One region of the Arthrobacter dokdonensis genome, then DNA from elsewhere that is predicted to be linked to it. Evidence: predicted binding sites of a transcription regulator. Region 1 holds the regulator's gene; each other region holds the start of a gene.
The links. Region 1 encodes LexA, which represses DNA repair genes until DNA is damaged. Its sites were predicted from a motif close to TCGAACANNTGTTCGA; they were not measured.

Region 1 (10,594 bases):
GCCTCATCGACGATCACGATCGCCTCGGAGGCCTCCCCGGCCTCATAAACAGCCTCGACGACGTCCAGTCCCAGGGCCGTGCCCGTCGGGTTGTTGGGTGAGCAAAGGAACACCACGTTGGGGGCGAGGGACCGCACCTGCTCGGCGGCGGACGCCGCGGAAAGGCTGAAGCCGTTCCCCCGGGTGCCTGCGACGTAGGCGGTGCCGGTACCGCTGGCCAGCAACGGGTACATCGAATAAGTGGGGGGAAATCCCATGGCGCTGCGTCCGGGGCCCCCGAACGCCTGGAGGAGCTGCTGGAGGACCTCGTTCGAGCCGTTGGCGGCCCAAATGTTGTCTGCCGTCAGGCCGTGGCCCAGATATGCGGCGAGGGCCCTGCGCAGTTCGGTGAACTCCCGGTCCGGGTAGCGGTTCAGCCCGTCCAGTTCATCCGCAACGGCCTTGAGGATGGCTTCCTTGGCATCCAGCGGAACGCCGAAGGTGTTCTCATTGACGTTGAGGAGGATGGGAACGTCCAGCTGCGGGGCGCCATAGGGATGCTGGCCGCGCAAATCGTCGCGAAGCGGCAACTGGCTGAGGCGTTCAAACTGGTCCATGCTTCCAGTTTAAGTGGCAGGGCCGTGGGAAGAGAACTTGTGACGTCCCATGCCCCCCCGACCTGTACCCATCACGCCCCGCAGGGAGCGGGTGGTGGGCCCACAGCCGCGAGGGACCCGCTGGGAGCCTGCGAGCAGTGGGAGCGGGTGGTGGGCCCACAGCCGCGAGGGACCCGCTGGGAGCCTGCGAGCAGTGGGAGCGGGTGGTGGGCCCACAGCCGCGAGGGACCCGCTGGGAGCCTGCGAGCAGTGGGAGCGGGTGGTGGGCCCACAGCCGCGAGGGACCCGCTGGGAGCCTGCGAGCAGTGGGAGCGGGTGGTGGGCCCACAGCCGCGAGGGACCCGCTGGGAGCCTGCGAGCAGTGGGAGCGGCTGGGGACTATTTGCCCAGCGGCACGTACAGGCGCTGTCCGGCCTGGAGGACGCCGCTGCCTAGTTCGTTCAGGGTCACAATGTCGGCCACGACGTCACGGACGTCACGGGTGGAGTCAGCGGCCGCCGCGATGGACCACAGGCTGTCGCCCTGGAGCACAGTGACGGGTACGGTGGACGCGGCCAGGCCCGCGGCACTGTCCTTGGTGGCCGCATTCGCGGGGCTGGCCAGGGAGCCCAGCACGAACGCCAACAGAGCAAACGCCAGGACGGCTGTGACCGCCAGGGCAGGAAGCCCCAGCAGCAGCATGCGGCCGCGGCGCGTCAGCCGCAGCGGCATGGTTGCGGGCGCCTGGAAGGCCGCCGCTCCGACGGGGCTTGCATGGGAAATCACCAATGCACTCATGACTTTGTTCCTTTCGCGCCAGGGGCCTGTCACCTGTGGTCCCAGGGGGAACCGCAAAAGCTTCTGGCGACCGGACTTCCATACGCTGTTCGTTCGATAGAACATATGTTCTATCTTCGTAGTATCAGTTTTAGCATCTATTAACGACTCCTGCCAAGACTCGATAGAACAAATGTTTGAAATTCGTCCATCGCGGGCTTAATCTTGAGGTACAGGATGCGCCAACAGGAGCCAACAGGAGCAGTCCACCAGCAGGCACTGACATTGAGCGGGCCCGGAGTTGCACCGAGCGGCACCGGGCGGCACCGACCCAGAGCAGGCACCGACATTATTGGCTGCATCCGCAGAAAGGATCGAAGGAACATGGCACTACCCGAACCTCCGCATCGAATCCCGCAGGCTCCCAGCCGGGCCGGCATGAAAGGGCTGACGGTGCGGCAGAAGAAGATTCTGGAATGCATCCAACGCTCCATCGCCGACAAGGGATATCCGCCGTCCATGAGGGAGATTGGCGACGACGTGGGACTGGCAAGTCTCTCCAGCGTCACCCACCAGCTCACACAGCTCGAACGCCACGGCTACCTGCGCCGCGACCCCAAGCGCCCGCGCGCCATGGAAGTGCTCATCCCCCTGGTCATCGACAACGGCGTCGTGGCCATCGAAGGCGTCAACGAGCCGGAACAGGTCCGCAGTTCCAATGGCCTGAACTTTGCCCAGCTGAGCAGTTCCTCGGACACTGCCTTTGTCCCGCTTGTGGGCCGGATCGCAGCGGGCGGGCCCATCCTCGCGGACCAGGTGGTTGACGACATCATGCCCCTCCCGCGCCAGATTGTGGGCAGCGGTGAGCTGTTCATGCTCAAGGTGGCCGGCGATTCCATGATTGACGCCGCAATCTGCGACGGAGACTGGGTGGTTGTCCGCCGGCAGAACTCGGCCAACAACGGTGACATTGTCGCCGCCCTGCTGGAGGACGAAGCAACGGTCAAGACCTTCCGCCAGCGCGACGGACACACGTGGCTGCTGCCACAGAACACGCGATACGAGCCCATCCTCGGTGACGAGGCCACGGTCATGGGCAAGGTCGTCTCCGTCCTCCGCAGCCTGTAGACGTTCCCCGCGGGACCCAGCAGCGCCCCCGGCAACCAGGCCGGGGGCGCTTCCGTGTTGTTGACGTGCGCGAACCGAAGCGGCGGAGCCGGCATTTTTTGTAGGAGGCGTAATGGAGACGCCAAAGGCCGCCCGCGGCCGACGCGTCGGATAGCCGACGGAAAAATGTCGGGCCGGCGCCGCAAACGGCGAAGCGGCTACTTCCCGGACAGCCTTTGGAGCGCCGCGAGGGCCACGGAGCGGTCCTTGGTGGACCAGAACGGCGGCAGGGCGGCACGCAGAAAGCCGCCGTAGCCGGCGTTTGCCAGACGGGAATCGAGGACCGCCACCACGCCGCGGTCGCTGCTGGAACGGATCAGCCGGCCCACGCCCTGTGCCAGCCGGATGGCGGCATGCGTTGCGGAAATGGCGATGAACCCGTCCCCGCCGCTTTGGGCCACGGCCCGCGCACGTGCTGTCACGAGGGGGTCGTCCGGACGCGGGAACGGGATCCGGTCGATGACCACCAGCCGGCAGGAAGCGCCTTGGACGTCCACTCCCTGCCACAAGGACATGGTGCCAAACAGGCACGTGTCCGGCTCGTCGGAAAACTCCTTGATGAGCCCGGCCATGGACGAATCCCCTTGGCACAGGATCCTGACCTTGAGCTTTTTGCGCAGCTTTTCCGCGGCGTCCTCCGCCGCCCTCCGGGAGGAGAAGAGCGCCAAGGTACCGCCGCCGGCGGCAGTGATGAGCGCCTCCAACTCGGCCAGCTGTTCGGGAGAATTGCCGAAGCCCGGCTTGGCCAGGTGAGCCGCCACGTACAACATGCCCTGTTTGGGGTAGTCAAACGGTGAGCCGACGTCGGCTCCCGTCCAGGCCGGTGCGTTCGCACCCAGCAGGCCAAGGCCGCCGGCCGTGGCCTGGAACGACTCGCCGATGGCCAGGGTGGCGGAGGTGAGCACCACTGTATGGTCGGAAAAGAGGCCCTCACGGAGTTTGCCTGCCACGCTGAGCGGGGCAATGTTGATGACGGGAGGTTCGCTGTCGTCGGCCTTTTGGTAGCCCTTGCCCGGGGCAAATGTTCCGGTCCGGGCGGTCCACACCACTTCGCGGGCATCCCGGGCGGTGAGCAGCCGTTCGCACAGGTCAAAGATCAGGTTCAACCGCGACCTGGCAATGGACCGGCCACCGTCCGCCGCTGCATTGCCGTCCGGCTTGGAGTCGGAGAGTGCCACGCGTGCGGCGTCGCGCAACTGTTCGATGGCGGCGGTGTGTTCCTCATTGAGCCCGTTGGGCAGCAGCCCGCTGGGCGTGCCGGAAAAGGCCATGTCCAGGGCCGTCGCGGCGGCGTGGAGCGCCTCCACCGAGACGCCGGTGTGCTTGCGTGTGCTTGATGCCGCGGCCTGGACCATCTGCACGGACAGCTGGCCGGTGACGGCCCCGGTGACGCGGTCCTGGAGCTCGTGGGCCTCGTCCACCACCACGACATCGTAGTCGGGCAGCACCGCAATGCCTTCAAAGGCGCTGATGGCCAACATGGCGTGATTGGTCACCACGATGTCCGCCTCGGCGCCCTTGGCCCGGGCCAGTTCGGAGAAGCAGACTTCCGCAAGGGGGCATTTCTGTGCACCCAGGCACTCCATCGAGGTGACCGAGACCTGGCGCCAGGCCTTGTCGGTGACGCCGGGCATGAGTTCGTCGCGGTCACCCGTTGGGGTGTCCTCGGCCCATTCGCGCAGCCGGACCACTTCCCGGCCCAACGGTGAGGACGGGCCCGACTTGGCGCCGGGCAGGTGCACCACGGTGGCGTCTTCGCCCAGGCTGAACAGGGCGCCCTCAGAGGAGTCCTCGGAGGGGAAACCGCCGCCAAGCTTATGCTTGCACACGTAGTTGCTGCGCCCCTTGACCAAGGCGACGTCGATGGGCCGCGGCAGCAGCGGCTCGAGCGCTGCCAGCAGCCGTGGCACGTCACGGCCCACGATCTGGGCCTGCAGGGCCAATGTGGCCGTGGCCACCACGGACGGTTTGTCGCTGGTCAGGGAATGCACGATCAACGGGATCAGGTAGGCCAGCGACTTGCCCGTTCCGGTGCCTGCCTGCACCAGCAGGTGGTCACCGCTTTCAATGGCTTCCACCACGCGTCGGACCATCTCGTGCTGGCCGTCGCGGCGCTGGCCGCCCATGGCTGCCACGGCGCTGTCCAGCAGTTCCAGCGCCTGGGCGGTCAGCGCCTCCGGGCTTTCAGCGTCGATGTCCGCGTCAGCCGTGGTGGCGGCCTCACTCATGCTGGACAAACGGCTCCACCTCGCTGGCCAGGTCCTCGCGGACCATGACCTTGGCAACCGTCCCTTCCTCGCCGTGTTCGACGCTGATGATCTCGGCGTCACTGCGGTGGAGGCGGTTCAGTACATCGCCGCGGTCGTAGGGAATGAGCAGCGTCAGGGCCACGCCCGGCCGCGGTATGGCCTCACTGATGGCAGCCAGGAGGTCATCGATCCCCTGCCCGGTGCGTGCCGAGACCACTACCGTGCGCGGCTCGCGCTGGCGCAGGCGTTCCACCACGAAGGGATCGGCGATGTCCGCCTTGTTCAGGACGATGATTTCCGCGATCTTCAGGGCGCCGACCTCGGCAAACACGGAGCGGACGGCCGCAATCTGGCCTTCCGGGTCCGGGTGGGAGGCGTCCACGATGTGCAGGATGAGGTCGGAATCGGCCACCTCTTCCAGGGTGGACCGGAATGCTTCCACCAGCTGCGTGGGCAGTGAGCGGACAAAACCCACCGTGTCCACGAGGGTGTAGCCGAGGCCGTCGGCCGTTTCGGTCTTTCTCACCGTGGGATCGAGGGTGGCGAACAGGGCGTTTTCCACCAGCACGCCGGCGTCGGTGAGCCGGTTGAGCAGCGAGGACTTTCCGGCGTTCGTGTAGCCGGCGATGGCCACGGACGGTACGGCGTTGCGCTTGCGGTTGGCCCGCTTGGTTTCCCGCGCCGGCTTCATGGCGGCGATTTCCCGGCGCAGCTTGGCCATGCGCGTGCGAATCTTGCGCCGGTCCAGTTCCATCTTGGTTTCACCGGGACCGCGGGATCCGATGCCGCCGCCGGCCGTGCCGACGCGGCCGCCGGCCTGCCGGGACATGGATTCGCCCCAGCCGCGCAGGCGCGGGAGGAGGTATTCCATCTGGGCCAGCTCGACCTGCGCCCGGCCCTCGCGGGACTGGGCGTGTTGGGCGAAGATGTCCAGGATCAGGGCCGTCCGGTCGATGACCTTGACCTTGACAACTTCCTCGAGCGTGCGCCGCTGTGAGGGGGCAAGGTCGCCGTCGATGATGACGGTGTCCGCGCCGGTGGCCTGCACAATGTCCTTCAGTTCCTGGGCCTTGCCCTGTCCCAGGTAAGTGGCGGGGTCCGGCTTGGCGCGGCGCTGGACCAGGCCGTCCAGGACTTCAGATCCGGCGGTTTCGGCCAGGGCAGCCAGTTCGCGCAACGAATTTTCGGCGTCGGCCATGGTGCCTTCGCTCCACAGCCCAGCCAGGACCACCCGTTCCAAACGAAGCTGGCGGTATTCGACTTCGGTGACGTCTTCGAGTTCGGTCGAAAGGCTGGCCGTGCGCCGCAGGGCGTTGCGATCGGACAGCTCCGTCTGGTCGCCGTCAAAGCTGTTGTGTCCGGAGTCCAGCGGCGAGAGTGCCTGGGCCCGGCCGATGATCGGGTGGGACACGCCTGCCCCGGACTGGGGGTCGTCGGCGTCGAGCCGTGCCTCCTCGCGGACGGCCCGGCCGGCGGCGGCGTCCTTGGCCAGGATGCGGTCAATGACGGCCTCGATCTCGGCGACGGATAGATCCGAGCCGGCATCCCCGGCGGAACCTGCGGCGGACGTGCCGCGGGGATCGTGGTCGTCGGAGGGACCGTGGGGTGCGGATGGGTTGGTCATGTTCTCCTTAGTGGGGTTATACCAATCGTAGTCCCGGGCACCGACAGGCACACCTTTGCCTGCTGTCCTGTGGATAAGGGCGACGGCCCGGCGGCAGCACCTCCCGCGGAGCGCCCAAATACCCCTTGGCCGCAATTGCCACTAATCTGGCAGGACTATGGGTACTCAGGGCGCAGATCATTATTTCACTTCACAGCCGTCAACGCCGCTGAAACGGCGTCCGCTGACGGTGTGGTTGGCTGGCGCCGAACGCACACTGCAGACCGCGGGCGGCATTTTCAGCCCGGACGGTGTGGACAAGGGCACCACCGTCCTGCTGAACGGTGCCCCGCCGCCGGCCGCCGAGGGAAACCTTCTGGACATTGGCTGCGGCTGGGGGCCGGTGGCGCTGACCCTGGCCCTGCGCTCCCCCGGCGCCGCCGTTCATGCGGTGGATGTCAACGAGCGCTCCATCGAACTCACCACCGACAACGCGAAGGCCCTGGGCCTGTCCAACGTCCACGCGTCCACGCCCGACGCCGTCGACCCGGAGCTGCGCTTCAACACCATCTGGTCCAATCCGCCCATCCGCGTCGGCAAGGCCGAGCTGCACTCCATCCTGCTGATGTGGCTGCCCCGGCTGGCCGACGGCGGCACCGCCTACCTGGTGGTGCAAAAGAACCTCGGCGCGGATTCCTTGCAGCGCTGGCTGGCCGCGGAACTGGACGAACGCTTCCCTGAGGCGAGCTTCAAGGTCTCCCGCGACTCAACGCACAAGGCGTTCCGGATCCTGAAGGTTGTCCGGCGGTAGCTAGGCAAGCACTCCGTCGGCCACGATCACGGCCGGCCCGCTCAGCTCGACGTGTTCGCGGCCGTCCGCACCGGGAAAGAAGCGCACGCCCACCGTCCCGCCCGGCACGGCCACGGCCCAGTCGTCCGGGGCGGTGGCGCCGGCCCAGAAGCGGGTCGCGACCGCCGCCGCGCAGGCCCCCGTGCCGCAGGAGAGGGTCTCCCCGACGCCACGCTCGTGCACGCGCATGGTGATGTGGCCGACGTCGTCCGTCACCAGGGGATCGGCAGGCACGGCAAATTCAACGTTGGTCCCGTAGGGCGGGACGGGGGTCACGGCCGGCGCCGCGCCGAGCCGTGTGCCCTCAAGTTCGGCGAGGTCCGCCAGGGCCACCACCGTGTGCGGGTTGCCCATGCTCACCGACAGGGCCGGGCGGGCCACGTCCAGGCCGGCGGCCTCCACGAGCGAATCCGTGCCGCGTTCCCCGGCCTGCTCGGGGAAGATGAACTCCCAGGGTCCCATGTCGACGCGGTAGCCGGTCCCCGTCCGGGCCACGACCTTGACGCCGCCGCGGGTGCCGATGGTCAACGCCTCCCCCTCGGCGAGGGAGGCCAGGCCCTGGTCGATCAGGAAATGCACAAAGACCCGCACGCCGTTGCCGCACATCTCGGACAGCGAGCCGTCGCCGTTGCGGTAGTCCATGAACCATTCGGCGTCGGGGTTGTCCGCGAGCAGCGCCGCGCCTTCCGGCAGGTGCATGGAGCGCACGGCGCGTATGAGCCCGTCGCCACCAATCCCGCGGTGGCGGTCGCACAACAGCGCCACCTGCTCCGGGGCGATGTCGCGTTCCCCGTCGGGGTCGGCGACGAGGACGAAGTCGTTGCCGGTGCCGTGGCCCTTGGCAAAACGGAGCCCGGTCAATGGCACAGCTGCTTCAGTCATCGGGGAACCCTTTCATGGAACAAGCTTATGGCACAGGCGTACGACGCCGGGCGGCCGCTCAAGCGCCCCGCCCACCTTGGGCGTGGCTCACCAGGGCGGCCGCGGCGTCCACGAGACCGGGCCCGGACCAATCGAGCCACTGCACGCGCGGGTCGGCACGGAACCAGGTCAGCTGGCGGCGGGCAAACTGGCGGGTGGCCGTGATCGTGTCCTCCGCGGCGGCCGCCGCGGTGGATGCGCCGTCGATGACGCGCAGGAATTGCTGGTAGCCGAGGGCCTTCCGCGCCGTCCGTCCTTCGCGCAGGCCCTGCGGAATGAGCGCCTCGACCTCGGCCTGCAGCCCGGCGTCCACCATGGCGTGCACCCGGGCGGCCAGCCGCAGGTGGAGCTCGGAGCGGTCCCCGTTCAGCCCGATCTGCAGCGTGGGCTGGACATGTTGCCGGCGCGGCATGAAGGAGCTGAACGGGCGCCCCGTCAGCTCGTGCACTTCCAGGGCCCGGACCACGCGCTTGCCGTCGCCGATGCGCGCGGCGGAGACCGGATCCACCACCGCCAGGCGGGCCGCGAGCGGCGCCAGCCCGCCTGCGTCGAGCTCGGCTTCCAGGCGGGCGCGCACCTGCGCGTCGGTGCCGGGGAACTCCAACACGTCCAAGGCGGCGCGCACGTACAGTCCGGAGCCGCCCACCAGGATGGGCAGCTTCCCACGGGACTGGATGTCGGCAACGGCGGCCCGCGCCATCGACTGGTATTCCGCCACGGTGGTGTCCTCGCTGACGGCCAGAAAGTCCATCAGGTGGTGCGGGATGCCGCGGCGTGCGGCCGCCGGCAGCTTGGCCGTGCCAATGTCCATGCCGCGGTAGAACTGCATGGAGTCGGCGTTGACTGCCTCGCCGTCAAACCGTTCGGCGAGCTCCAGGGCCAGTTCCGACTTTCCCGAGCCGGTGGGGCCGACGACGGCGACAACGGGCAGCGCGCACGGAGCCTGCCTCGCGGCGGGCAGGCCGGCGTCGGCCGCGCTCACGCGGTGCGGACGGGCAGCGCGGGCATGCCCAGGCTCACGGCGTTCTTCGCACCGGACGCCGTGCCGGAACCGGGGGCCGGCACGCCGCAGGACTCCGCCTGTGACCTGTCCCAGGCGTCGCCGGCCGCCGAGCGGCGCAGCAGATAGTCGGCGGGGGAAGGATCTGCCACCAGGTGGAAGGCGGCGGCCCCGGTGACGGGCACGGTGACGAGGTCGCCGGGGCGAGGGGTCCCGGCTCCTTCGGGGACGCTGAAGTGGACCAGCCTCTGGTCCCGGGCCCTGCCGGAGAGGCGGTGCGTTTCGGCGGCCTTGCGGCCGGACTGGGCCGTGACCATGACCTCCACGGTGCGGCCCACCTGCTTCGCGTTTTCCTCGGCCGCGATCCTGTCCTGCAGGGCGGTCAGGCGCAGGAACCGTTCCTGCACCACTTCCTTGGGCAGCTGGTCCGGCAGCTCCGCGGCCGGGGTGCCGGGGCGTTTGGAGTATTGGAAGGTGAAGGCGGTGGCAAAGCGCGACTTCTCCACGACGTCGAGCGTGGCCTGGAAGTCTTCTTCCGTCTCCCCGGGGAAGCCCACAATGATGTCGGTGGAGATGGCGGCGTGCGGCATCCGTTCGCGCACCTTGTCCAGGATGGCCAGGAACTTCGCGCTCCGGTAGGAGCGGCGCATGTCCTTGAGGACCTTGTCCGAGCCGGACTGCAAAGGCATGTGCAGCTGGGGCATGACGTTGGGTGTCTCGGCCATGGCGGCGATGACGTCGTCGGTGAACGCGGCAGGGTGGGGGCTGGTGAAGCGTACGCGTTCCAGTCCCTTGATGCCGCCGCAGGCGCGCAGCAGCTTGCCGAAGGCCAGGCGGTCGCCGAACTCGACGCCGTAGGAGTTGACGTTTTGGCCCAGCAGCGTGACCTCGATGGCGCCGTCGTCCACGAGCGCCTGGATCTCGGCCAGGATCTCCCCGGGCCGGCGGTCGCGTTCCTTCCCGCGCAGCGAGGGTACGATGCAGAAGGTGCAGGTGTTGTTGCAGCCCACGGAGATGCTGACCCAGCCGGAGTACACGGCTTCGCGCCTGGTGGGCAGCGTGGACGGGAAGACGTCCAGGGACTCCAGGATTTCCATCTGGGCGTCGGCGTTGTGGCGGGCGCGTTCCAGCAGCACCGGGAGCGCCCCGACGTTGTGGGTGCCAAAGACTACATCAACCCAGGGGGCGCGCTTTTGGATGGTGTCGCGGTCCTTCTGCGCCAGGCAGCCGCCCACGGCGATCTGCATGCCCGGGTTGGATTCCTTCACGTGGGCCAGCATCCCAAGGTTGCCGTAGAGCTTGTTGTCCGCGTTTTCCCGCACGGCGCAGGTGTTGAAGACGATCACATCGGGAATTGGACGGTCGGGGACGGGCCCGCCGCCGGCGTCGGCGTCGCGCGCCGGCGCGTCACTGGCGTCGGCCACGGCCACCATGCCGGCCGCTTCCAGCAGT
Region 2 (10,594 bases), 1.9 Mb from region 1:
ATTTGGCGTCCCCCAATCTTCTTTCAGACCAAGGCCGTCCCGGGGGCTGCTGGTCCTGGCCGCATTCGTGGTCGCCAGCTGGCAGATGGCGCTCCTCGTCGTGATCGGAAGCGTCGGCTCATCGGTGGCTGGGCTGTTGTTGCGGTTCCGGCCAGCGAGGTGCGTAACGGCCATCAGGGTTTTTGTGGGGCGCTGGCCCGGGCCTTCCGTTCCCGCCACCGGGAGCTGATCGACAACGTGGCAGTTGGGGCCCTGATTCTGCTGGCCCTGTTCGCCGCCCACTGGAAAGTGGGGCTCGCGGCGATGCTGGGAAGCGTGCTGCAAAGCCTGCTTGTACTGCTGTTGCACGAGGACGCCGTCAGCCTGGGCCGGGGAATGCTCGGCTATCCGGGGGCCCTGTGCTTGCCTGCCCTTTTACGCTACTCGTCCAGGACCTGCATGGCGTGTCCACGTGGCCGTAGGTCATCAGCACTTGGGTTCTGCTGGTCGTGGCCCGCTTCATCCCCGGGCTCAAGCGCGCCTGACGCGTTGGTGACGTGCGCACCCGGCGGGAAACGCCGTCGTACTTTAATTTCTCCTTGGGGGGTGTTGCATCCTCACTACTTAACGCTACTATGTACCAGTAGCTAGTAACACTGGGTAGTGGAAGGAGCGTCAATTGGGCAAACAAATGACGGAGATGCTCAAGGGCACTCTCGAGGGGATCGTCCTGGCCATCCTGTCCGTGCAGCCCGCCTACGGATATGAGATCACGACGCGGCTGCGGGAACAGGGCTTTACGGACATCGCCGAGGGCACCGTCTACGCCCTGCTCGTGCGGATCGAACGGAACGGGCTGGTCGAGGTGGAGAAGGTTGCGTCCGAGAAGGGGCCGCCGCGCAAGGTGTACTCCCTCAACGCACCCGGGCGGCAATATCTCGAGGAATTTTGGACAACATGGGGCTTTCTGGCCGAGAGGCTGGGACAGCTCAAGGATGAAGGGCAGTAACAATGGCAAAGAATTGGATCGAGCTGGTCACCGGCTCGCTGGAGCAAAAGAAGCAATACCGGCAGTACAAGGCGCGCGTCAAGGTGCTTCCGGAGAACTACCGCACGGCCATCGAGGCGCTGGACCGGTACCTGATGTATTTCGGGTCGATTACCAAGGGGGACACCCTGGTGACGATGCTGGAGGATCTGCTCGATCTCTTCGAGCAGAGCGTCGCGGACGCCACCCCGGTCCGGGCGATCGTGGGGGAGGATCCCGTGGAATTCGTGGAGACATTCCTGGCGAACTACTCGGAGGGTCAGTGGATCAACAAGGAGCGGAAGCGGCTGGTCGACGCCATTGACCGCGCCGCCGGCGGCGAGCCGTAGGGCCAAGGGGAAAGGACACCCAGATGGAAACCACCAACGTCAAGGCGCCTGTGATCCGCGTGCGGGGTCTGGAGAAGTCGTACAAGGATTTGCAGGTGCTGCGCGGCGTCGACTTTGACGTGGCACAGGGGAGCGTATTTGCCCTGCTCGGCTCGAACGGTGCGGGCAAGACCACGGTTGTGAAGATCCTTGCCACGTTGCTCAAGGCCGACGCCGGCGCTGCCACGGTCAACGGCTTCGACGTCGCCACCCAGGCCGCGCACGTGCGTGAGTCGTTCAGCCTCACGGGGCAGTTCGCGGCGGTCGATGAAATCCTCACCGGCCGCGAGAACCTGGTGCTGGTCGCCAAGCTGCGGCACGTCAAGGACCCGGGCGCCGTTGCCGATGAATTGCTGGGACGGTTCTCGCTCGCCGACTCCGGCAGCAGGAAGGTATCAGAATACTCGGGCGGCATGCGCCGGCGGCTCGACATCTCGATGAGCCTGATCGGGAATCCGCCGGTGATCTTCCTCGACGAGCCGACCACCGGACTTGACCCCCAGGCGCGGCTCGAGGTGTGGCAAGCCGTGCGGGCACTCGCGGCGCACGGCACCACGGTCCTGCTCACCACGCAGACCCTGGACGAGGCCGAACAGCTGGCCGACAGGATCGCCATCCTGCACGGCGGCAGGATCATCGTCAACGGCACCCTTGCCGAGCTCAAGGCGTTGCTGCCGCCGGCCAAGGTTGAATATGTCGAGAAGCAGCCGACACTCGAGGACGTCTTCCTCGCCCTCGTCGGGGAAACCAGCAAGGCCGAGGCAACTAAGGACCAGCCATGAACACGCACTTCTTTGGCGACACCGCCGTCCTGCTGGGACGGTCCCTGCGCCACATCACGCGCAGCCTGGACACGATCATCACCACCACCATCATGCCGATCGCTTTCATGCTGTTGTTTGTGTACGTACTTGGCGGGGCCATCAAGACGGGCACCGGCAACTACGTCAACTACCTGCTGCCGGGCATCCTGCTGATCACGATTGCCTCGGGCATCTCCTACACGGCATTCCGGCTGTTCCTGGACATGAAGGGCGGAATCTTCGAGCGGTTCCAGTCCATGCCTGTCGCGCGATCGTCCGTGCTGTGGGCCCACGTGCTGACGTCGTTGGTTGCCAACCTGGTCTCGATCGTCGTTGTGGTGCTGGTTGCCCTGATCATGGGCTTCCGTTCGTCCGCCGGGCCGCTGGCCTGGATTGCCGTGGGCGGCATCCTGATGCTGTTCACGCTGGCGCTGACGTGGATCGCCGTCATCCCCGGTCTCTCCGCGACCTCGGCGGACGGCGCGAGCGCGTTCTCCTACCCGATCATCCTGTTGCCGTTCATCAGCTCCGCGTTCGTGCCCACCGCCACCATGCCCGGACCGATGCGCTGGTTCGCCGAAAACCAGCCGGTCACTTCCATCGTCAATACGGTAAGGGACCTGTTCGCGCAGCAGCCGGTGGGAAACAGCATCTGGATCGCCCTCACCTGGTGCGTCGGCATCCTTATTGTGGCCTATATCTTCGCCATGGCGGCGTATCGGAAGAAGATTGCCTAGGTGGAGCGTCGCGGACACGACTCGATGCGGTATAACTAAGGTGGTTGGGACTGTCGAATCCGGTGGCCGGTCTGCGATCTCTGCGGGGGCGTCGCGCCCAGGGTCCCGGTGGTTGGGTCTGTCGAAAGCCGGTGGTTGGGTCTGCCGGTAATCCGGGGGGTGGGTCTGTCAGTAACCCGGGGTCTGTCAGCTGTCGGGCGGGTTGTTGTTGTTGGGGTGTTTGAAGTTGTAGTCGAGGAGGCTTTCGAGGGGGCTTTGACTTAGGTCGATCCGGGGCGCCGGGCCGGTTGTGGGGCTGTTTTTGTGGTGGCTGGGGTTTTTGGCGAGGCGTTTTTTGAGCCATTTGGGGTAGGCCGGTGGCTGGGTGTCGCGGGGTGTGGGGGCGTGGTATTTGCCGGTGGGCGAGGTCCAGCCCACGCGCCCGTCGGCGGTGGTGCAGGGCTTCCAGCCGCGCAGCTTGATCCCGGCCCGGTCCGGGTCCCGGTCCTGGCGGTAGCGGCCGTGGCGGTCCTTGTCGTCACGGAAGTGACGCAGCGCGTGATGGAGGCGGCAGCCCGGGTGGGTGTTGGCCCTGGTGGTGGGCCCGCCCTGGCCGTAGGCGATGACATGGTCGATGTCGGCGGTGATGGCCGGGTTGGTGCAGTTCGGGAACGAACACGTCTCGTTCAACGCCCGCAGCAGGGTTTTCTCGGCTTCCCGCAGCCGGTACCGTTCCGGGGCCAGCTCCGCCAGGGGCACGTTGGTGACGGGATCGGTGAGCACGCGCAGGAACGCCCCGGCGTTCTCCAGGAGCCTGCGGGCGGTTTCCTCCGGGATCGGCCCGTGCCCGGCCAGCTGCGCCGGTTCGTTCGTGGCTCCGAGCAGGCCCAGGACCGGGACCGTGATGATCACCTGCGCGCCCGGCAGCGGAGGCCCGGTGATCGCCGCCCCGTTGCGGGCGGCCTCGAGCTGGTCCAGGTAGTCCTGCACGGGATCCTCCAGCAACCCGTCGACCACCCCGTCCACCAGGGCGCCGGCAAGCCCGGCGACCAGCTCCCCAATCATGCCACCGGTGACACCGGAGCCGCCGCCCGTGCCGCCGTTGGTGGCTCCATTCGTGCCGCCGCCCGGGACGGAACCGTCCCCTCGGGCATGACCGTCCCGCATCACGGAGCCTCCGACCGTGCTGCCGGTGCCGGATGCCGTGCCGGTGCTGCCGGTGCCGGGTGGGGTGTCGGGGCAGAGGGTTCCGGTCAGGGGGATGTTTTCCGGGTTGGTCTCCCAGGCCCTGGCGCGGGCGTCGGCGTCCCGGGTCAGGGGCCCGATCACTTCGTGCGAGGGCCCGTGGGCCCAGTCCGGGACCACGTCCACCAGCGTCAACCCGGTATACCGGCCCTCTTCCATCGGGGTGGGGCTGGTGATGGTGTACATGTCCAGGATCTGGCCCGAGAACGGGTCGCTGATGAACCGTGCACCCACGTACGGGCCGCCGACAGGCCCGCCATTGCGGCCGCCGGCCACAGTGTGGCTGCCGTCCGGAGCGCCAGCGGCGCCGCCGGCATTGTTTCCTCCGGGCCCGTCGTGGCGGGTGTTGCCGTTGCTTCCGCCGGTGCTGCTTGAGCCGCCGTTGCTCCTGTCGCTGTCTGCGCCGGTCGTGCGGTTGTCGCTGTTGCTGAGCCCGGCGGTGGTTCCGCGGGTGGTTCCGGCGTTACTGTCGCTGTCGCTGAGCCCGCCGGTGGTTCCGCCGTTGGTTCCGGCGTTGCTGCCGCCGGTGGTGTTGGTGGTGCCTTCGTTGGTGGTGGTGGGGAGGGGTTGGTTTAGGAGGAGGAGGGTGGCGGTGTCGGCTTGGAGTTGGCCGGGGGTGCGGTGTTCGTCGGGGCCTTGTTGGGTCCGGGCGAGGCGCGTGCATTGGACGTAGGCGCCCTGGGCTGCCGGGGCGGGGATGTGCAGGGTCAGCCAGGACATGCCGTCCTTGCCCGGTTCGAGGGTGAGGGAGCGTTTGGCGATGGCCTGGCGGGTGCGGGTGGTGAGGGTTTCCGGGTGCAGGCCCTCGCGCATCCGCCGGGCCCGGGAGGCGAACCCGCCGGCGGTGGTGCCCGGCGCGGCGGCGAGCAGGCGGGCTTCGAACGCGGTGATGTCGGCCGGGGCCAGGGACGGGGTTTGGGCCAGGGTGCCGGTTTCACCCAGGACCGTGCACGCGTGCCGCCAGGACAGGGTGCCGGTTTCCAGGGCGGTGAGGGTCTCGGGGTGGTGGGCGAGCAGTTCCACGGCCTGGCGGGCCAGGGCGGCCGCGCTGCCCTGGGCGATGCACAGGGTCGTGGCGATCTCGGCGGTCGCGGAGGCTTCGCCCAGCCCGGCCTGCCACGGGTCCAGGGCCACCGCGGCCGATTCGACGGCGGCGGCGGCCAGGTGGCGGGCGAGCAGGGCCGCCTTCAACGCCGCGGTCCTCCCCTCCAGGACCCGCACCGCGGCCAGGGCGGCGATGGTGGCGTCCTGCACGGTGCGCGCGACCTGGACCCGCGAGGCCGGTTCCGGCTCCGGGACCGGGTGCCGGGTGTACGCCGGCAGCCCGGCCAGCCCGGGCGTGTCGGGGCCGAAGGGTTCAATGGAGGGAAGGGACACGGCGGCGATGAGGGCCGCCACATCCGCTGTGGCGGGAACTCCCCCGCTGCCGGGGCCGCTCTCCGGCCTGTCCATGACACCAAGCCTACGCCCTATATACCACACTCTCAATAGTTTCTAGAACATTAGTTCCAAACATTTTCCGCCCCGCCCGTGCCACCAATCCCCGGACCCAGCGGCTCCGAGCGCCCGGTCTCACCGGCTTCGACCGCCGCACCAACTCAATGACCGCGGTCCGCCCACCAGAGCCTGCCAATGGGTAGAGTTGTAGCTAAGATCCGGCAGGAATTAAGGATGTGACCATGCGGCAGTCCGTTGGGGAGTTCAGTCCGGACGTTTTGGACTTTGCCGGGCGTATCTGTGACTATGAGGCCGCCGCGGAGGCCATCCGAAAATGCATCGTCGCCAGACTGCGGGACGACGGCCTGAACCATCACGACGTTCGCTGCCGCGTCAAGACGCCAAAGTCCGTGCAGGAAAAGCTGGACCGCCGCGATGAATTCGCCAGGCCGCGGTACCCCGGCGGTCCCGACAACCTTGACGACCTGATCGGCGTCCGCGTTATCCTCTTTGTGGAAACTGACATCAAGGCCGTGGCCATAGCGCTGACCAGCCAGTTCATCTGCCATGACGACGAGGACAAGACCGCCGTCATCCGTAAGAACGGCGGAATAGGTTACGCGGGCCGGCACCTGACACTGGAAGTGCCCGTGGACAGCCCGCCGGTGGGATGCGAGGCGTACCGAGGGCAGCGCTTCGAGGTGCAGTTGCGCACGGTCCTCCAGCACGCTTGGGCCGAATTCGAGCACGACATCCGCTTCAAGGGCACGCACGTGGACAACGCCGAAATCAGCCGGGCGTTCACCATGGCGTCAACGTTGATAGAGCTGGCGGACCAACAGTTCGTGAACATTTCCGACATCCTCAAAAGGCTGCAGTCGGAAACGGCCGCGAACGGCTCACAGGTCCTCGACGCGGATTCCCTGCAGCTGCTCCTGGACCGTACGTTCCCGGCCTTTCCCCACAGCAGGGCCAGCCAGTACCAGTGGCTGGTCGAAGTGCTCGCGGCCAGCGGCTACTGCACCGTGGCGGCGATCGAACAGTGGTTTGCGGACATCGACCAAGGCGCCGTGGTGGCGTCCATGGGTTACCGCTTCACGCCCGGCCAGGTCCGCGTAGTCGACGACCTCTTGCTCAAGACCCTCGGCGAACCGTATATCGACGCCACCAAAAACGTGGGCAACGACTTCAACCGCGAAGGCAAGCTGCGCTTCCGGCTGCGGCGGCTGCGCGGCGTCCATCCCCAAGACTCTTAAACCCAGGCACGACGCCGGACGCGGACGCCGCCGTTTCGCTCACCCCTGTTGGGCGGCCCAGTCGGCAACGCGCGCGGCACTTTCCGGGACCGGGTGGTTGTCGGGGGAGGGCTCACCGAGCTGCAGCCGTCCCTGGCCGAAGTCCAGCTCGGCGTGCACCACGACGCCGCCGAACTCGGTGACCGCCACGACCTTGGCTCCAAAAACGTCCCGGTAGAAGGCCAGCGCCTCGCCGGCCCGGGGGACGGCCAGGAACGGCGTCAGACTGGAAAATCCGTTGGGCCCGCCGTTACGGGTGAATTCGCCGTCGGCCGCAGTGGGTGGTTCTAGATCCTTGGAGTTTGTCTTGAGACCACGCTAAGCGCAGAGGTCCGGAAGGCTTGTGCGTTCGCAAAATCCTGCCCGCGCCCACGGAAGACGGACAGCCGGGGCAGTATGTGACGCTGCGTGAACCCCCGTGACCCCGGGTGTCCCATCCGTTGAAGGACGCCCGCGCCACTCCATAGCGTTTACGCATGACCACTTTGGCAGAGCCCGGCGGCACCCCGGCCCGGACCCGCATGAGGCGCCCCCAATCACCCGCGTCCCGGATGCCCGCTCCGCGATGTAGCGCGCGTTAAGCGCCCGCCCCGCACCTCACCGACCAAAGGACCCGACCATGCCGAACCACCCCGAACACCCGCCGAAGCTTGCCACCACCCGGATAGTCGCCGGCGAAATGCCCAAGGGAAGGCGCCGCACGGCCGAGATCATCGCCGTCGCCGCACTCGTCGCGCTGATTGGGGCGGGGGCCGCCGTCGCGTCCGTCACCGCCAACAACAGTGCCAAGAACGACGCCGCTCCCCAAGCCAGTGCGGCCGCGACCCTCCGCCTGGGCTACTTCCCCAACGTCACGCACGCACCGGCCATTGCCGGCCTGCAGGAAGGCATCTTTGCCAAGGACCTGGGCGCCACAATGCTGACCACCCAGGCGTTCAGCGCCGGGCCATCGGCCATCGAGGCGCTCAATGCCGGGGCCATCGACGCCGCCTACCTGGGCCCGAACCCCGCCATCAACTCCTACGTCCAAAGCAGCGGCGCGTCCATCAGGATCATTGCGGGCGCCACCAGCGGGGGAGCGGAACTGGTGGTCAAGCCATCCATCACCTCAGCGGCGCAGCTCAAGGGCAAGGTCCTGGCCACCCCGCAGCTGGGCGGCACCCAGGACGTGGCGCTCCGCTCATGGCTGGCCGGCGAGGGCTACAAGACAACGCCTGGCGGCGGCGGGGGCGTCACCATCAACCCCACCGACAACGCCCAAACGCTCAAACTCTTCCAGGCCGGCAAGCTCGACGGCGCCTGGCTTCCCGAGCCCTGGGCCTCCCGCTTGGTGCTCCAGGCCGGCGCCAAGGTGCTGGTGAATGAAGCCGGGCTGTGGGACAAGGGGCAATTTAGCACCACCGTGCTGGTGGTGAACAAGTCGTTCCTGGACGCCCATCCGCAGACTGTCGAGGCGCTCCTGAAGGGCCACGTGGACTCGATCCAGTGGCTCGGCAAACACAGGCCGCAGGCGGCCGCGGTGGTCAACGCAGGGCTGGCAAAGACCGCTGGAAAGCCGCTGGCCCAGAACGTCATTGACAGGTCGCTGACCGAGCTGACGTTCTCCGCCGATCCGTTGGCGGCGACCTTCCCTAAGCTCCTGCAGCACGGCGTCGCAGCCGGGGTGACCAAGCAGGCGGACCTCTCGGGCATCTTTGACCTGGAACCGCTCAACCAAGTGCTGAAGGCGGCCGGGCAGAATCCGGTTTCGGCGGCCGGACTGGGGACAGAATGACGGAGACGCTCACGCAGTCCCCGGGCCGGGAACCGCAGGACGCAACCGGCGCCCGGCGCACGGAGGAAGGGCTCCAGGGCGGGGCTCCCGCCGTCGTACTTGAAAACGTGGGCAAGCGCTTCGGTGCCGGCCCGGCCGTCCTGGCCGACGTCAATGCCACCGTACGGCAGGGCGAGTTCGTGGCGCTGCTGGGCGCTTCGGGCTGTGGGAAGTCGACCCTGCTCAATATCATTTCGGGGCTGGACGTGCCGACGTCCGGGGCGCTGGAGGTGCCGTCGGACGGGGCCGCGTTCATGTTCCAGGACTCGTCGCTCTTTCCCTGGCTGAGCGCCCGGGGAAACGTTGAGCTGGCGCTGAAGCTGCGCGGCGTGGGCCGGGCGGAGCGGAAGCTGCGCGCCCGGGAGCTGCTGGATCTGGTGAACCTGGGGCACTCGGCGGACAAGCGCCCGCACGAACTTTCCGGAGGCATGCGGCAGCGCGTGGCCTTGGCGCGATCGCTCGCCCAGGACCGGGCCGTGCTGCTGATGGACGAGCCCTTTGCCGCCCTGGACGCCATCACCCGCGACCTGCTGCACAACGAGCTGGAACGGGTGTGGAAGGAGACCGGCCGGACCATCATTTTTGTCACCCATAATGTGCGCGAGGCAGTGCGGCTGGGCCAGCGCGTGCTGCTGCTCTCCTCCCGCCCCGGCACAGTGGTGGCCGAATGGCAGGTCTCCGAGGAACACCGCACCGACGCCGCCAAGGCCGGCGAACTTTCCGGGTGCATCACCGCCCGACTGCGCGAGGAGATCCGCCGCCATGCCTGAGACAGTCACCTCGCCCCTGCTTAAGAGCGGCAGCGCCGAGGACATGAGGTCCTTGGAAGCCGGGCTGGACTCTCTGCAGTCCGAGGCGGTGCCCCGCCGCAGGATCGACCTCTCCCGGGTGCTGCTGCCCGTCGCTGCCCTGGTGGTCCTGGTCTTGGCGTGGCAGTTGTACGTCGCGCTCGGTTTCCGGCGCCGCGACCAGGTGCCGGGGCCGCTGGACGTGCTCGGCTCCCTGGGACTGCTCTGGCAGGAAGGCACCGCGCAGGAAGCCATCTGGACGTCGCTGCAGCGCGGCGTCGTCGGCTTCGCCATCAGCATTGTGGTGGCCACGCCCATCGGCCTGCTGCTGTCCCAGGTCCGCGTTCTTCGCCGCGCCTTTGGGCCGCTGGTGTCCGGGCTGCAGGTGCTGCCGTCCGTGGCGTGGGTGCCGGCCGCCATCATCTGGTTCGGGCTCAGCGACGCCACCGTGTACTTCGTCATGTTCATGGGCGCCATCCCATCCATCATCAACGGGCTGATTTCCGGCGTGGACCAGATTCCGCCGCAGTACCGGCGCGTGGGACGGATACTGGGCGCCTCGCGTTGGGAGATGGCCTTGAACGTGGTGCTGCCCGCCGCCCTGCCCGGCTACGTGGGCGGGCTGAAGCAGGGTTGGGCGTTCTCGTGGCGCTCACTCATGGCGGCGGAAATCATCGCGATGGGCGGGACGCTGGGCTTCGGCCTGGGCTCGCTGCTCGAGCAGGGACGGCAACTGGCGGACATGGGGATCGTCATGTCCGCGATCCTGGTCATCCTGTTCGTGGGCATCGCCGTGGAGCTGCTGGTATTTGCGCCCGTGGAAAAGCGGCTCCTGCGCGGCCGCGGCCTGTTGGCCGGCAGCACCCGGTAGTCCCGGTCACTCCCGACGGTGGTAGGGCTGTGAGCTCTGCGCGCGCGAGACCCCGGCTGGGGCCCTCGCGCCGCGGCTGCCCGAACAGAGGGGACGCCCGTAGGACGCGCGTCCCGTGAGCGCCCCCGGGCATCGACCGCTATGTGTGAGCCATAATAACGCCATGGCAACGGAAATACGGCAGTCCGAGTTGCGTCATGACAACGCAGTGATCATGTGACGGGTAGCCGC
Region 3 (10,594 bases), 520 kb from region 1:
ATTCAACACGCCGACAGTGCTGGATATCACGCCAGGGTGCGCCCCGGCGAACTGAACTTGATGACTGCAGGGAAGGGCATCAGCCACTCGGAATACTCCACACCGGCCACCACGGTCCTCCACGGCGCCCAGCTGTGGGTGGCCCTGCCCGACGGCGCCCGCTTCATGGAGCCGACCTTTGAGCACTACCGGCCCAGGCCATTCTCCTTGCCCGGGGCCACCCTGAGCGTCTTTCTGGGTACGTTGGCCGGTGAGATTTCTCCGGTGGCGACGCACACGCCCCTCCTGGGCGCGGAGCTCGTGATCGCCGCCGATGCCGCTCTCAGGCTCAATCTTGACCCATCCTTTGAGCATGGCTTCCTGGTGGACTCGGGTTCCCTCACCCTGGCCGGGCAGCCGCTCGCACGTGGCGAGTTGGGGTATGTGGGGCCAGGCCGCTCCTTGCTGGTACTTGAGGCCGGACCCGAGCCGGTCAGGCTGCTCCTGATTGGTGGCACTCCCCTGGGTGAATCAATTGTCATGTGGTGGAACTTCGTTGGACGCAGCCACGATGAAATAGTCGCGGCACGGCAAGCGTGGCAGACGGAGATTGGCGCCGAAGGCGCTCACCCGGCTTCACCGCTCTTTGGACTTCCGGCCGACCAAGAGGATCCACCTCTCCCGGCGCCCGCCCTCCCCACAGTCACTTTGCGGCCAAGGACCAATCCGGCCTGACCATGGCCGCCCGGTGGCCGGGCGGCGATCTCTGCGGGGGCGTCGAGACCCTGGACCCGGTGGCTGGGCTTTTAGAAACTGGTGGCCGGTCTGCGATCTCTGCGGGGGCGTCGCGCCCAGGGTCCCGGTGGTTGGGTCTGTCGAAAGCCGGTGGTTGGGTCTGCCGGTAATCCGGGGGGTGGGTCTGTCAGTAACCCGGGGTCTGTCAGTAACCCGGGGTCTGTCAGCTGTCGGGTTGGTTGTTGTTGTTGGGGTGTTTGAAGTTGTAGTCGAGGAGGCTTTCGAGGGGGCTTTGACTTAGGTCGATCCGGGGTGCCGGGCCGGTTGTGGGGCTGTTTTTGTGGTGGCTGGGGTTTTTGGCGAGGCGTTTTTTGAGCCATTTGGGGTAGGCCGGTGGCTGGGTGTCGCGGGGTGTGGGGGCGTGGTATTTGCCGGTGGGCGAGGTCCAGCCCACGCGCCCGTCGGCGGTGGTGCAGGGCTTCCAGCCGCGCAGCTTGATCCCGGCCCGGTCCGGGTCCCGGTCCTGGCGGTAGCGGCCGTGGCGGTCCTTGTCGTCACGGAAGTGACGCAGCGCGTGATGGAGGCGGCAGCCCGGGTGGGTGTTGGCCCTGGTGGTGGGCCCGCCCTGGCCGTAGGCGATGACATGGTCGATGTCGGCGGTGATGGCCGGGTTGGTGCAGTTCGGGAACGAACACGTCTCGTTCAACGCCCGCAGCAGGGTTTTCTCGGCTTCCCGCAGCCGGTACCGTTCCGGGGCCAGCTCCGCCAGGGGCACGTTGGTGACGGGATCGGTGAGCACGCGCAGGAACGCCCCGGCGTTCTCCAGGAGCCTGCGGGCGGTTTCCTCCGGGATCGGCCCGTGCCCGGCCAGCTGCGCCGGTTCGTTCGTGGCTCCGAGCAGGCCCAGGACCGGGACCGTGATGATCACCTGCGCGCCCGGCAGCGGAGGCCCGGTGATCGCCGCCCCGTTGCGGGCGGCCTCGAGCTGGTCCAGGTAGTCCTGCACGGGATCCTCCAGCAACCCGTCGACCACCCCGTCCACCAGGGCGCCGGCAAGCCCGGCGACCAGCTCCCCAATCATGCCACCGGTCCCACCAGTGCCGCCGCCCGTGCCGCCGGTGGTGGCTCCATTCGTGCCGCCGCCCGGGACGGAACCGTCCCCTCGGGGATGACCGTCCCCCATCACGGAGCCTCCGACCGTGCCGCCGGTGCCGGATGCCGTGCCGGTGCTGCCGGTGCCGGATGCCGTGTCGGTGCTGCCGGTGCCGGGTGGGGTGTCGGGGCAGAGGGTTCCGGTCAGGGGGATGTTTTCCGGGTTGGTCTCCCAGGCCCTGGCGCGGGCGTCGGCGTCCCGGGTCAGGGGCCCGATCACTTCGTGCGAGGGCCCGTGGGCCCAGTCCGGGACCACGTCCACCAGCGTCAACCCGGTATACCCGCCCTCTTCCATCGGGGTGGGGCTGGTGATGGTGTACATGTCCAGGATCTGGCCCGAGAACGGGTCGCTGATGAACCGTGCACCCACGTACGGGCCGCCGACAGGCCCGCCATTGCGGCCGCCGGCCACAGTGTGGCTGCCGTCCGGAGCGCCAGCGGCGCCGCCGGCATTGTTTCCTCCGGGCCCGTCGTGGCGGGTGTTGCCGTTGCTTCCGCCGGTGCTGCTTGAGCCGCCGTTGCTCCTGTCGCTGTCTGCGCCGGTCGTGCGGTTGTCGCTGTTGCTGTCTGCGCCGGTCGTGGGGTTGTCGCTGTTGCTGTCTGCGCCGGTCGTGGGGTTGTCGCTGTAGCTGAGCCCGCCGGTGGTTCCGGCGTTGGTTCCGGCGTTGCTGTCGCCGGTGGTGTTGGTGGTGCCTGCGTTGGTGGTGGTGGGGAGGGGTTGGTTTAGGAGGAGGAGGGTGGCGGTGTCGGCTTGGAGTTGGCCGGGGGTGCGGTGTTCGTCGGGGCCTTGTTGGGTCCGGGCGAGGCGCGTGCATTGGACGTAGGCGCCCTGGGCTGCCGGGGCGGGGATGTGCAGGGTCAGCCAGGACATGCCGTCCTTGCCCGGTTCGAGGGTGAGGGAGCGTTTGGTGATGGCCTGGCGGGTGCGGGTGGTGAGGGTTTCCGGGTGCAGGCCCTCGCGCATCCGCCGGGCCCGGGAGGCGAACCCGCCGGCGGTGGTGCCCGGCGCGGCGGCGAGCAGGCGGGCTTCGAACGCGGTGATGTCGGCCGGGGCCAGGGACGGGGTTTGGGCCAGGGTGCCGGTTTCACCCAGGACCGTGCACGCGTGCCGCCAGGACAGGGTGCCGGTTTCCAGGGCGGTGAGGGTCTCGGGGTGGTGGGCGAGCAGTTCCACGGCCTGGCGGGCCAGGGCGGCCGCGCTGCCCTGGGCGATGCACAGGGTCGTGGCGATCTCGGCGGTCGCGGAGGCTTCGCCCAGCCCGGCCTGCCACGGGTCCAGGGCCACCGCGGCCGATTCGACGGCGGCGGCGGCCAGGTGGCGGGCGAGCAGGGCCGCCTTCAACGCCGCGGTCCTCCCCTCCAGGACCCGCACCGCGGCCAGGGCGGCGATGGTGGCGTCCTGCACGGTGCGCGCGACCTGGACCCGCGAGGCCGGTTCCGGCTCCGGGACCGGGTGCGGGGTGTACGCCGGCAGCCCGGCCAGCCCGGGCGTGTCGGGGCCGAAGGGTTCAATGGAGGGAAGGGACACGGCGGCGATGAGGGCCGCCACATCCGCTGTGGCGGGAACTCCCCCGCTGCCGGGGCCGCTCTCCGGCCTGTCCATGACACCAAGTCTACGCCCTATATACCACACTATCAATAGTTTCTAGAACATTAGTTCTAAACAGTTTCCGCCCCGCCCACGCCACCAATCCCCGGACTGGATACCGCCCACCGGGCCGGACGTGACCTCCGGGCGGAATTCGCCCGCCGGGGCCGGCTCTACCAGGGCGGCGCCAGAGTCTCAGTCGACCCGGGCCGGCCTCGCCCACCGGACCCGGACCCGGGCCCGCCAAGGCCCGCGCGCCGCAGCGGCGCCGAAGGGCCGGGCCGCAGGCGAATCAGCCCTTACGCAGGTTTCCCCTGACGACGGGGGCCACAAGCGTGCCATAAAGCTCAATGCTTTTGAGCATCTGCTCGTGCGGCAGCGTGCCGTGGCTGTATTTGAGATCAAAGCGGGACAGCCCCAGCGCCTTGGCGACCGCGGTGATCTTGCGGGCCACAGTTTCCGGCGAGCCGACCATCAGCGCACCTTTTGGGCTCGCCGTGGCATTGAACTGCATGCGGGTCAGGGGCGGCCAGCCGCGGTCACGTCCGATGCGGTTATGCATCGCGGCATAGTGCGGCCACAATTCCTCCATGGCCTGTTCGTCCGTCTCGGCAATGTGCCCCGGCGAGTGGACGCCGATGGGCTGGTCCGGTTGGCCAAATTCCTTCAGTGCACGGTGGTAGAGCTCGGTGAACGGCGCAAACTGAAGCGGCTCCCCGCCGATGATGGCGAGCATCAGCGGCAGCCCGTAGCTGGCGGCGCGGACCACCGACTGTGGGCTGCCGCCCACAGCGACCCAGGTTTTCAGCGTGCCCGACTCGAGGTGCGGAAAGACCATCTGTTCCGACAACGCCGGCCTCGTCTTGCCGCTCCAGGAGACCGGCTCCTGCTTCAGGAGCTCGGCGAACAGTGCCAGCTTCTCCTCAAACAATTCCTCATACTGTGCCAAGTCCAGCCCAAACAGCGGAAACGATTCCGTGAAGGAGCCGCGGCCCAGCGTGACTTCGGCCCGGCCGGAGGAAACGGCGTCGAGCGTGGAAAACCTCTGGAACACCCGGATGGGGTCATCGGAACTGAGCACTGTGACTGCGGAACCCAGCCGGATGCGCTTGGTCCGTCCGGCGATGGCCGCAAGCACCATGTCGGGCGACGACACGGAGAAATCGTCGCGGTGGTGTTCGCCAACTCCAAACGAGTCCAGCCCCAGGGAATCCGCCAGCACTGCCTGTTCGACGACGTCGCGAATCACCTGCGCGGCCGGCTTGGCGCGGCCGTCCGCGTCCAAGGTGACGTCCCCAAAGGTGTCCAGTCCCAGTTCGAATTCAGCCGCGGTCATGCCTTGCTCCCTTTTCCTTGCCCCAGTCCCGGCCATGAAGCCGAGAAACATGCGTTTGCATCTACAGAGGGGAACTGGCCGGCCTGCGGAACTATTCCCCGCAGCGGGAGGGGTGAAGAAAAACTACCGTCGCGCCGTCGTGGCCTTGCTGCGGTACACGGCCAGGAAGGTGGATATCCGCCGCACGGCCTCCTCGATGTCGCGCACGGAGGGCAGCAGGACAAAGCGGAAATGGTCGGGCGTGGGCCAGTGGAAGGCGGTGCCGTGGGAGACAAGGATCTTCTGGTCCTGCAGCAGGTCGATCACGAACTTTTCGTCGTTGTCGATGGGATACATCTCCGGGTCCAGCTTCACGAACAGGTACATGGCCCCCGACGCGGGAACGCAGGAGACGCCGGGCAGCGCGTTGAGCAGCTGCGAAGCCCGCGTCCGCTGTTCGCAGAGACGTCCGCCCGGCTTCGTGAGGTCGTTGATGCTTTGATAGCCGCCAAGCGACGTCTGGATGGCGTGCTGTGCCGGAACGTTGGAACACAGGCGCAGCGAGGCGATGAGTTCCAGCGATTCCTTGAACTCGGCCATGGCGGCACGCGGTCCGGACAGCGCGACCCAGCCGGCACGGTAGCCGGGCATCCGATACGCCTTGGACAGGCCGCTGAAGGTGAGCATGCAGACGTCGTCGGCCAGGGAGGCCATATGGATGTGGGTGCGGCCGTCGTAGAGGATCTTCTCGTAGATCTCATCAGCAAAGATGACGAGATCGTTCTCGCGCGCCAGTTCGACGAACCGCTCCAGGATATGGCGCGGGTAGACGGCGCCGGTGGGGTTGTTGGGGTTGATGATGACAATCGCGCGGGTGGCGGGGGTGATCTTCGCCGCCACGTCCGCCATGTCCGGCCACCACTCGTTGTCCTCGTCGCACAGGTAGTGGACGGGCACGCCGCCGGTCAGCGTGACGGAGGCGGTCCACAGCGGGTAGTCGGGCGCCGGAATCAGCACCTCATCGCCGTTTTCCAGGAAGGCCTGCAAGGTCATGGAGATCAGCTCGCTGACGCCGTTTCCGACAAAAATGTCATCGACGCCGATCTGCATCAGTCCCTGGGTCTGGTAGTACTGCGAGATGGCGGTCCGGGCGGAAAAGATGCCTTTGGAATCGCTGTAGCCCTGTGCCCCGCGCAGGTGGTGAATCATGTCCACCACGATCGATTCGGGCGCCTCCAGGCCGAACGGGGCGGTGTCCCCCAGGTTCATGCGCAGGATCCGGTGCCCCTCCGCCTCCATCTTCTGGGCCGCGTGGAGAATCGGGCCGCGAAGTTCATACCGTACATTGGCAAGTTTGCTGGAGTGTTGCATGGGGCGCATGAACTCTATTTTCACACAGGCCGGCCCGCGGCCCGCGGCTCCGTCCACATGGCGGTCGCACAGGAAGCAAGCACGACGGCGCCTGCCGTCCCGGGTGCCCCGCGCCGGCCCGGGCCGGAGCGCCGGACCGCGGCACGCAGGCGCCCGGGGCGCCCGGCCACGCTATGCGGAGCGCTGGTAGACGCGGAACGCCCGCGCCGCCAGCCACGTCATGACAACGGCCAGCGCCGCAAGCAGCCCCAACGATCCCCACACGGCGCCCCAATCCGGCGCGGTCTGCAGCGAACCGCGGCCCGCTGTCACCGCCCATTCAAACGGGTTGAAACGTGCCACGTTGCGTACCCACGCCGGCGACAGGCCGGTGTCCATGATGGCCGAACTGAGGAACATCAGCGGGAAAGCGATGACCTGGGAGATGGCGATCAGCGCCGTCTGCGCCCGCGCCAGCAGTGCCATGGCGTTCGAGAACGCCGCGAAGATGAAGGTCAGCAGCACGGCGGCGAGGAGGAGCACCGCAAGGCCCGGCCATCCGCCGTCGAACCTTGCGCCGGCCAGCCAGGCCACGCCGAGCACCACCAGTGTCTGGATGACGGTCAGCACGGCCTGGTAGAGCATCGTGGCGACGACCAGGCCGCTGCGGCTGGTGGGCGAAGAGAGGAAGCGGTCCAGCACGCCCCGGTCCATGTCCTGGATGAAGCTGGTGCCGGCCCAGGCGCTGCCGAACAAGGCCATCATCATCACGATGCCCGGGGTGAGGAAGACCAGGTAGTCGCCGCCGCCGGAGAACCCGGGGATGTCGACCACGGACTTGAACAGCTGGCCGAACAGGAGGAGCCAGATGATGGGCTGGATCAGGTTCATGACCAGGTACGCGGGGACACGCATGAACGCGCGCAGCTGCCGCGCGGTGAGGAACGCCGTGTGGCCGGCCATGGTCAGGGCGCTCATGCCTCGCTCACTTCACTGGCAGCCCCGCTGGGGGCGTCCTGTGGACCGGCGCCCTGAGAACCGGCGCTGTGTGGACCGGCGCCCTGCGAACCGGCGCTGTAGGCGCGCCCGGTGTGGCGCAGGTAGACGTCGTCCAGGCTGGGCCGGGACACGGTGGCCGTGGCCGCCTCTAACCCGGCCGCCGCCAGCTGCTGAAGGACCACCGGCAGCGCGGCGGCGCCGGAATCGACGCGGCCACGCAGGATGTCGCCGTCGAGGAAGGGCTCACGCAAAAGTCCCGCCCTTGAAAGTGACTCAAGGGCGTCCGCCGCCGTACGCCCGTGTCCGTCGGCACCGCTTCCGTGGGCACCTTGCGGCGCCGCCAGCTTCAGCGTGATGGCGTCGCCATGGAGCCCGTCCTTGAGCTCCTCGGGCGTGCCTTCCACCACGATCCGGCCGTGGTCCACGATGGCCAGCCTGCCGGCCAAGCGGTCCGCCTCCTCGAGGTAGTGGGTGGTGAGCAAGATGGTCATTTCCTCGGCGCTGGCCATGGATTCGAGCTCGGCCCACATGTCGGCCCGGGATTCCGGGTCCAGGCCCGTGGTGGGCTCGTCCAGGAACAGCACTTGCGGGCCGTGCATCAGGCCCATCGCCACGTCCAGCTTGCGGGCCATACCGCCCGAGTAGCTCTTGACCTGCCGGTTGCCGGCGTCTGTGAGCGAAAACCGCTCCAGCAGCCACGCAGCCCGGGCCTTGGCCCGGGAGCCGGGCAGGCCTTGCAGCCGGCCGGCGAGGACCAGGTTTTCCCGTCCCGTGTCCATGGGGTCGGAGACCTGCTTTTGGGCGACAAAGCCGATGGTGCGCCGGACCTTTGCTGGGTGGCGTCCGACGTCGATCCCGGCAACGGTGGCCCTGCCCGAGTCGGCGCGGGCCAGGGTGGCGAGGATCTTGACGGTGGTGGACTTGCCGGCGCCGTTGGGGCCGAGCAGGCCGAAGATCGTGCCGGCGGCGACGGTAAAGCTGAGCCCCGCAAGGGCTTCAACGCGCGGCTTGCCGCGCCCGCCCGGGTAGGACTTGGCAAGCCCGCGGGCCTCCAGTGCTGGTTGTGCTTGTGCCATGGTTGGCTCCTTTGGAAAGGAGCCTCCCGTCCAGGTTGCGCTGGCGTAAACTTCCAAGTGTGCCTTGAGTAATTGTTAGCGCAATTCCCGTTTGGGAGACTCAATGGTTGGTACAGGTGGCCTGGATGCTCGAACATCCGGGCCACTTGTATTTGGGTGGTCAGTTCGGTGCCGGGCCGTGCTTTCGCGGGGCGGCGGGGCCGGTGTTGGCGCCGCCGGCGGGAAAGAGCATGCGGGCCAGGATCACCATGGTGGCTGCCAGCGCGGCCAGGATCGCAAGCCAGGACCAGGCAATGCCCACCGTGAACGTCAGCACGGCAAACACGGCGAGGGCGGCAATCCAGAGGGCACCGACATACATGCCAAACCGTGCGGCGGCCGCCGGATCCTGTGAAAAACGGTCCTGCCCCTCAAACCCGCGCTGTACCTCACGCACCCAGGGCTTCTTCCGGTTGGTCTGCGAGATCCCCAGCCGAATGAAGCCCACCACGGATCCCAGGACCACGAACACGCCTGCAACCAGCATGCCCGTCCCCGCCGTCGTGACGAGAGCGCACAGTGCAAGCCCGACGACGCCGGCAGCCGCCGCCGCACCGTAGGCCAGTGCACGGCGCGGCGGCACCGGATAGTTGTGGCCAGTCTCCTGCCGCAGGCTCCAGCAGACAATCACCCCAACGGAAACTGCAAGAACAAAGCTGGACAGCACCGCCATTCCCGGATTTCCGGAGGGTCCCAGAACCATGACGAACAGCAGGAGCGACGCCACCGCCAGCACGGACAGCAGCACCGCGCCGGTGACAAAGCCGGCGTTCGGCCTGACGCGGTTGCGGGCGCAGTCCCTGACCTGCGCCAGTCCGGGGCTAACGGATTCCGCCACCTCCCCCGCCGATTCCTGGCGGATGAGCTCCCCGATGTCGCCAAGTTCCGTGATCGCCGTCGCCGCCGCCTCATCGTCGGTGGCGCCGGATTGACGAAGTTCGTCGACCCGCGCCGACAAATTGGACCTGATCTCCTCCTTCAGGTCCTGCAGCTCCGGCGTCATGGCCAGTCCCGCAAAGGCCTCGTCGAGGTGGCGATGGATGTTGGATTGTCCGGCACCGCTCATGACTGGCCGCCTTTCAGGTTCAGGAGTGTATTGATGACGTGCTGCGTTGCCGTCCAGTCGCGGACATTTTGCTGGTAGACGGCCCGCCCGGCGTCGGTGATCCGGTAATACTTGCGCCGCCCGCCCTGGGTTTCATCGCCCCAGCTGGCCTCGACCAGCCCGTCCTTCACGAGTCGGCGATAGGTGGCGTAAAGCGTGGCTTCCTTGATCTCGTACAGCCCGCCCGTGGCGTCACGGATCATTTTGTAGATCTCGAAGCCGTAGCGCTCGGTGTCACGCAGCACGCCCAGCACGATCGTGTCGGTGTGCCCGCGCAGCAAGTCCGCGGCAAATGGCTCGGTCTGCGGCGCCGGGCCCTTCAAGTTCTGCGTCATGTCAACTACTGTATCAGATCAGGTAATCGACATGGAAGAGGTATTTCAGAACTTCCACGGTCCCCACAAAGGCTGTTGAATTTCTCACAAACGGCGCACTGCCCACGGGCCTAGCACAACCCGCCCGCAGCGGCGGACGGCCAAAGATTGGTAGGCTGAAATGCTGGACAAGGGCCTCGTGGGGAAGCGCCTGTCACATCACTTTCACCCTCAAGGAGACCAAGCCCTCAATGACATCCGTGGCAACTGAATCACCGCGTGAACAGCTCTGGAACCGTCGTTACGACGAGAACATTGCACCCATTACGGAACTCTGCGACTCCCTGGCCGAAGCCCGGCCTGCGCAGCAGGTGGCGTATGTGGATCCGGTTCACGATGTCGATGATTGCCGCATCATCAGCCTCTTCTCCAACGTGGGCGAGATGGACGAGTCCGGTTACATCACGGCGGGCGACGAGCAGGCCACCACCCGCCTGCTGGGGATCCACTGGCAGCTGGGCCTGCGTCCCAGCTACGTGATGCCGTGGAACGTCCACCCCTGGTATACGCCGGGCCAGCCCAACGGAAGGCTCACCGCCCCGCAGATCGAGCAGGGCCTGCGCCCGTTGGCGAAGTTCATGACCCTGGTCCCCCGTGCCTCCGCCCTCGTGGCCCACGGCACCGAGGCCCACCGCCTGGCGGACCAGCTCCTCAAGGCCCAGGGCCCGATGCTCTACAAACGCGGCTTCGGCATTTACAAGGTGCGGTCCCTGAGCGGGCGCAGCTTTGCCGGTTCCGCCGAACGCCAGGCCGGCTGGCTGCTGGAGTCCGCCAAGGCCTACGCGGAATCCATGACCCGCAACGGCATCCCCGTCAAGGGCCGCTAGGGTCCCGCCCACAGCTGTGTTGCACAAGTTGGACCGATTTCCCTGTTTTTCGGCG

Region 2: DMB86_RS00290 (DUF222 domain-containing protein) is a predicted target of LexA. The motif match lies at 5,655-5,670, and genes of this name have one in related genera.
Region 3: DMB86_RS10865 (DUF222 domain-containing protein) is a predicted target of LexA. The motif match lies at 3,513-3,528, and genes of this name have one in related genera.

What each region holds. Positions count from the first base shown of each region.
Region 1 covers NZ_CP029642.1:1,904,545-1,915,138, reverse strand. Annotated here, with positions in the region: gene DMB86_RS08530 (histidinol-phosphate transaminase) at 1-596, opposite strand, end outside; gene DMB86_RS08525 (LysM peptidoglycan-binding domain-containing protein) at 975-1,373, opposite strand; gene lexA (transcriptional repressor LexA) at 1,737-2,480, shown strand; gene DMB86_RS08515 (ATP-dependent DNA helicase) at 2,678-4,747, opposite strand; gene hflX (GTPase HflX) at 4,740-6,392, opposite strand; gene DMB86_RS08505 (class I SAM-dependent methyltransferase) at 6,550-7,182, shown strand; gene dapF (diaminopimelate epimerase) at 7,183-8,103, opposite strand; gene miaA (tRNA (adenosine(37)-N6)-dimethylallyltransferase MiaA) at 8,162-9,124, opposite strand; gene miaB (tRNA (N6-isopentenyl adenosine(37)-C2)-methylthiotransferase MiaB) at 9,121-10,594, opposite strand, start outside.
Region 2 covers NZ_CP029642.1:54,361-64,954, reverse strand. Annotated here, with positions in the region: gene DMB86_RS21565 (urea transporter) at 160-630, shown strand; gene DMB86_RS00310 (PadR family transcriptional regulator) at 659-988, shown strand; gene DMB86_RS00305 (DUF1048 domain-containing protein) at 991-1,356, shown strand; gene DMB86_RS00300 (ABC transporter ATP-binding protein) at 1,380-2,177, shown strand; gene DMB86_RS00295 (ABC transporter permease) at 2,174-2,935, shown strand; gene DMB86_RS00290 (DUF222 domain-containing protein) at 3,122-5,611, opposite strand; gene DMB86_RS00285 (GTP pyrophosphokinase) at 5,839-6,852, shown strand; partial or broken gene DMB86_RS00280 (VOC family protein) at 6,937-7,179, opposite strand; gene DMB86_RS00275 (ABC transporter substrate-binding protein) at 7,511-8,665, shown strand; gene DMB86_RS00270 (ABC transporter ATP-binding protein) at 8,662-9,474, shown strand; gene DMB86_RS00265 (ABC transporter permease) at 9,467-10,363, shown strand; gene DMB86_RS20445 (hypothetical protein) at 10,503-10,594, opposite strand, start outside.
Region 3 covers NZ_CP029642.1:2,425,212-2,435,805, reverse strand. Annotated here, with positions in the region: gene DMB86_RS10870 (pirin family protein) at 1-714, shown strand, start outside; gene DMB86_RS10865 (DUF222 domain-containing protein) at 938-3,469, opposite strand; gene DMB86_RS10860 (LLM class flavin-dependent oxidoreductase) at 3,747-4,790, opposite strand; gene DMB86_RS10855 (pyridoxal phosphate-dependent aminotransferase) at 4,914-6,149, opposite strand; gene DMB86_RS10850 (ABC transporter permease) at 6,312-7,097, opposite strand; gene DMB86_RS10845 (ATP-binding cassette domain-containing protein) at 7,094-8,194, opposite strand; gene DMB86_RS10840 (permease prefix domain 1-containing protein) at 8,355-9,299, opposite strand; gene DMB86_RS10835 (PadR family transcriptional regulator) at 9,296-9,673, opposite strand; gene DMB86_RS10830 (uracil-DNA glycosylase family protein) at 9,904-10,539, shown strand.